2 regions of the Virgibacillus sp. LDC1 genome follow, and region 2 is predicted to be linked to the other one. Evidence: a T-box and tRNA genes for the amino acid it is inferred to sense, from the RefSeq annotation. Region 2 holds a T-box; the other holds one or more tRNA genes.
What was found. The T-box of region 2 lies ahead of OHJ21_RS05290 (glutamine--tRNA ligase/YqeY domain fusion protein). A T-box ahead of a tRNA ligase gene usually reads a tRNA of that ligase, here a tRNA-Gln.
Positions count from the first base shown of each region.

Region 1 (2,353 bases), 3.4 Mb from region 2:
AAGATAACTCCAAGGATCGGACCGATCAGCCAAGACAGTTTACCCATCAACCAGATCACACCGATACCGAGAATAACCCATCCCATCAAGGTGTTACCTCTCCGGATCCCGTAGTATCCCAACGCGACCATCAGTATTGGAATTAAAAGACTGAACAACCATCCAAGCAGAGGACCGAATACTCCCAGGAGAACCAAGATCCCTAAACCAATCAACAGGATACTCATTCCATTTCCTTTTGAATTTCTCATTTATACACCGCCTTTCTGTTGTTTGATCGTTGTTTCATTTGTTCAACCTTATGACTCTATTCTAGGTAATTTCGAGTTTCACTAAAACGGCCTGGGGACGGTTTTTAGACCTAGACCTAAGGCGGGGCCTCCTACAGACCTACGTCCAACCCTGCACTGGATCTCTATCGATCTAGATGCAACAAAAAAAGGAATGCAGACGTTGATAGTCTACATTCCTTTTGGATGATGCCGGTGAAGGGACTCGAACCCCCACGGTTTCCCTCACGATTTTGAGTCGCGCGCGTCTGCCAATTCCGCCACACCGGCTTACATAATGGCGTGCCCTAAGAGATTCGAACTCCTGACCTTTTGATTCGTAGTCAAACGCTCTATCCAGCTGAGCTAAGGGCACATAGTTTTGTTATGGAGGCGCCACCCAGATTCGAACTGGGGATAAAGCTTTTGCAGAGCTGTGCCTTACCACTTGGCTATGGCGCCAGAAATAAAAATGGAGCGGACGACGGGAATCGAACCCGCGACCCTCGCCTTGGCAAGGCGATGCTCTACCGCTGAGCCACGTCCGCAAACATAAAAATCAATGGCTGGGGATATAGGATTCGAACCTATGCATGACGGAGTCAAAGTCCGTTGCCTTACCGCTTGGCTAATCCCCAATATGATTTTGTAATATGGGGCGATCGAGGGGAATTGAACCCCCGAGTGCCGGAGCCACAATCCGGTGCGTTAACCACTTCGCCACGACCGCCATATTAAAACACTGTGATACGATTGGCAGGGGCAGCAGGAATTGAACCCACACTAACGGTTTTGGAGACCGCTGTTCTACCTTTAAACTATGCCCCTAAAAACTGGTGGAGGATGATGGATTCGAACCACCGAACTCGAAGAGAGCAGATTTACAGTCTGCCGTGTTTAGCCACTTCACTAATCCTCCAGAATGGTGCCGGCGAGAGGACTTGAACCCCCAACCTACTGATTACAAGTCAGTTGCTCTACCAATTGAGCTACACCGGCATATAAAGTTATAAAACGTACATGGTGGCTCGGGACGGAATCGAACCGCCGACACGAGGATTTTCAGTCCTCTGCTCTACCGACTGAGCTACCGAGCCTTAAAGCTCTTCGCGAACTTTGACGGAACCCATATCGGATACTCATCTCATCCCAAAGTTGTAAAGAATGGCGGAACTGACGGGATTCGAACCCGCGATCTCCTGCGTGACAGGCAGGCATGTTAGGCCTCTACACCACAGTTCCACGAGGCATTATCGCTATCGCGATATAAATTGGTTGCGGGGGCAGGATTTGAACCTACGACCTTCGGGTTATGAGCCCGACGAGCTACCGAACTGCTCCACCCCGCGTCATTATAAGAATTGCTTGTATAGGATCCCCGAAAAACAATCGGAATTACCTGCGAAGCATGAGCTTCACTTCTTGGGGATGATTGATGGTGGAGGCTGAGGGGATCGAACCCCCGACCCTCTGCTTGTAAGGCAGATGCTCTCCCAGCTGAGCTAAGCCTCCGTAACAAAGCGACTTTTATCATATCAAAATCTGATATAAGAAGCAAGTGTTTTTTAAGAAAGTGGTGACCCGTAGGGGATACTCTCACTTCGTTTGAGACTGCGAAGCCTCTGCTTACGAAGTTATCCTCCGACGAACCGACGGGATTCTCATCCCCTGATGCAATTAAGATAGTGGTGACCCGTAGGGGATTCGAACCCCTGTTACCTCCGTGAAAGGGAGGTGTCTTAACCCCTTGACCAACGGGCCTTGCTTGAAATAATAGTGGCGGAGAGAGAGGGATTCGAACCCTCGAGACGCTTTTGGCGCCTACACGATTTCCAATCGTGCTCCTTCGGCCAACTCGGACACCTCTCCATAAATGGCTCCCCGAACAGGACTCGAACCTGTGACAACTCGATTAACAGTCGAGTGCTCTACCAACTGAGCTATCAGGGAACATTATTCAATTCAAGTGATTGATCACCTGAAAACTAGATACGAAACGAATTTGCAGCACATTGAAATATGTTGGATAAGCCCTCGACCGATTAGTATTGGTCAGCTCCATGCATTGCTGCACTTCCACCTCC
Region 1 is NZ_JAOXLZ010000001.1:4,478,700-4,481,052, forward strand. Features, by position in the region: gene OHJ21_RS20535 (hypothetical protein) at 1-251, opposite strand, end outside; tRNA gene OHJ21_RS20540 (tRNA-Leu) at 481-560, opposite strand; tRNA gene OHJ21_RS20545 (tRNA-Arg) at 569-645, opposite strand; tRNA gene OHJ21_RS20550 (tRNA-Cys) at 658-731, opposite strand; tRNA gene OHJ21_RS20555 (tRNA-Gly) at 743-817, opposite strand; tRNA gene OHJ21_RS20560 (tRNA-Gln) at 833-907, opposite strand; tRNA gene OHJ21_RS20565 (tRNA-His) at 924-999, opposite strand; tRNA gene OHJ21_RS20570 (tRNA-Trp) at 1,024-1,097, opposite strand; tRNA gene OHJ21_RS20575 (tRNA-Tyr) at 1,104-1,188, opposite strand; tRNA gene OHJ21_RS20580 (tRNA-Thr) at 1,193-1,268, opposite strand; tRNA gene OHJ21_RS20585 (tRNA-Phe) at 1,291-1,366, opposite strand; tRNA gene OHJ21_RS20590 (tRNA-Asp) at 1,435-1,511, opposite strand; tRNA gene OHJ21_RS20595 (tRNA-Met) at 1,542-1,618, opposite strand; tRNA gene OHJ21_RS20600 (tRNA-Val) at 1,706-1,781, opposite strand; tRNA gene OHJ21_RS20605 (tRNA-Glu) at 1,956-2,030, opposite strand; tRNA gene OHJ21_RS20610 (tRNA-Ser) at 2,047-2,138, opposite strand; tRNA gene OHJ21_RS20615 (tRNA-Asn) at 2,144-2,219, opposite strand; partial or broken rRNA gene OHJ21_RS20620 (23S ribosomal RNA) at 2,292-2,353, opposite strand, start outside.
Region 1: it has a tRNA-Gln gene. The T-box ahead of OHJ21_RS05290 (glutamine--tRNA ligase/YqeY domain fusion protein) is inferred to sense a tRNA for this amino acid. The anticodon was not compared.

Region 2 (2,353 bases):
ATGTTCGCATTTGATGAAGTAGGCTCCTTTCAGGCGCACTTCCTTGCCAGGGGATAACCGATGAAATCCGGGAACCGGCTCCTCCATAAAGTCCGCTCGTTCGATGTACAGCTCTCGTGAAAAAGGAACCTGCCGCTCACCCAACGTTTCATCTTTTTCATGATTCGGTATAGCAAGCATCTCGGTGCAATCTTCTGAAAGATTGGTGATAATCACCTTCAGCGGCTTCATGACGGCCATCGCATTAAAACACCGTTCCTTCAAGTCTTGACGGATATAATGGTCGAGCATGCCCGAGTCCACCAGGCTGTTGCCGCGAGACGCCCCGAGTTCTCCCAGGAAACGCCGGATGCCCTCAGGAGTCACGCCTCGCCGCCGTAATCCTTTCAACGTTGGCAGTCTGGGGTCATCCCATCCGTCGACAAAGCCCCCCTCCACCAGTTCCCTCAGGTATCGCTTGCTCGTTACGTATCCCGAGATATTCAACCTTCCGAATTCCCGCTGCTTGGGAGGCTCCGTCACTTCCAGCTCCGTAAGCACCCACTCGTATAACGGTCGATGATCTTTAAATTCGGCTGAGCACAGCGAATGGGTAATTCCTTCAATCCAGTCTTGGATCGGATGGGCGAAATCGTACATCGGATATATACACCACGTTGTTCCCGTACGGTAATGCTTCGCATGAAGGATACGATACAGAACGGGATCTCTCAGGTTCATGTTGGGAGAAGACATATCGATTTTGGCTCGAAGTACTTTTTCCGACGTTTGGAATGCCCCTGCGATCATTTGCTCAAATAACGCCAAATTCTCCTCGATGCTGCGCTCCCGAAACGGGCTGTTCATGCCGGCTTCGGTCAGCGTCCCCCGGTATTCCGTCATTTGTTCAGGCGTGAGATCACAGACGTAAGCCTTTCCTTTGGTTATGAGTTTCTTGGCGGCTTCAGCAATTTGATTCGCATAATCCGACCCGAAATAAACGTTCGGCTTAAGTCCAAGCCACTCGATATCCTCCTGAATCGCATGCACGTATTTGACATCTTCCTTCAACGGATTCGTATCGTCGAACCGAAGGTTGAATGTCCCGTTAAACCGGCTGGCAATGGAATGATTGATGTAAATTGCATAGGCGCTGCCGATATGCAGATAACCGTTCGGTTCCGGTGGGAACCGAGTAGCCACCGGCCTGTGGTACACGTTGTTCTCTACATCCTCCTTAACCATCCTGGTCAAAAAATCCACCGTTTCTTCTCCCCTGTTTTTATCGTCTCTCATACCTAACTCCTCCTTACGTAGTTTTTTCAGCCGTAACTCCGTAAAAAACAAAAAAATCCCGCCTCCAAGACATAAGTCTTGGGGACGAGATTGGTTTCGCGGTGCCACCCCTATTCGCCGATATCTCACGATACCCGCCTTATCAGGTACGGCCATCACGCGATCGCTTATACCCTAGCTCTGTAACAGGAGCTCCTGTCGCACCATCCCTTATCCATAAGTTCCGATGCGCCGCTCAGAGGCTTGGTTCAATGAATGGCTTCCAACTCCTTTTCAGCTTACCGGAGCTCTCTGTGGGGATTCCTGTTCATCTACTCTTCTCTTCATGGCGTTTACAATTTGATCCATAGTATCATCTAAATATAAAAAAGTAAACCATGGCACTTTGCTAAAATGAAACGCCTGAACATGCGTTCCGTCAGCTTAGTTCGGCAGCAGCTTCACCGTAGCCTGCTTGCCGCTGACCTGAATGCCCGTCTCCTTTTTGCCTGCCTCAGCCAAATCTTGAACGAGTCGCTCAAGCAGCTTGCGGGCGGCTTCGCCCTCCTTGCCTTGAATACGAATAACGGGCTGGACAGCTTTGCCCGCTGCCAGCAGCTTATGCATTTGCGACAGCTTGGTGTCATAATCATGCTCTTCAATATGTACGGACAAACGGAATTCCTTTACTTTCATCGGACCGGATGTAGCTGATTGGCCCTTCTTCTCTTTTACGGCCTCCTGCTTCGCCTGACCCCGGCTTACGAGCTTGCATGGCGGGGGACTGCTGAATAACGAGGTACACACCAAATCGGCTTTGTGACTTTTCGCCAGCGCAAGCGCCTCATCCCTGGAGACGACTCCCAGATCTTCGCCGTTTAGGCCGGTCAGTTCTACTTCGCGTGCTTTTATCTTTTCATTCATAACTAACATGAACAGATCCTCCTAACGAAAGTCATGTAGATATTCGTTCATTTCATTTCTCTTCCTCTACGTTCACATCATTGCGAATGAAGCGAACAGAATGCGTTCGGTATTCCTGCTCTTCCGTGATTTCCAAGCAGTTAAGCTGTTTACCGTACACGCACGCTCCATCGAT
Region 2 is NZ_JAOXLZ010000001.1:1,117,740-1,120,092, reverse strand. Features, by position in the region: gene OHJ21_RS05290 (glutamine--tRNA ligase/YqeY domain fusion protein) at 1-1,275, opposite strand, end outside; T-box leader at 1,353-1,611, opposite strand; gene infC (translation initiation factor IF-3) at 1,699-2,187, opposite strand; gene OHJ21_RS05280 (metallophosphoesterase family protein) at 2,231-2,353, opposite strand, start outside.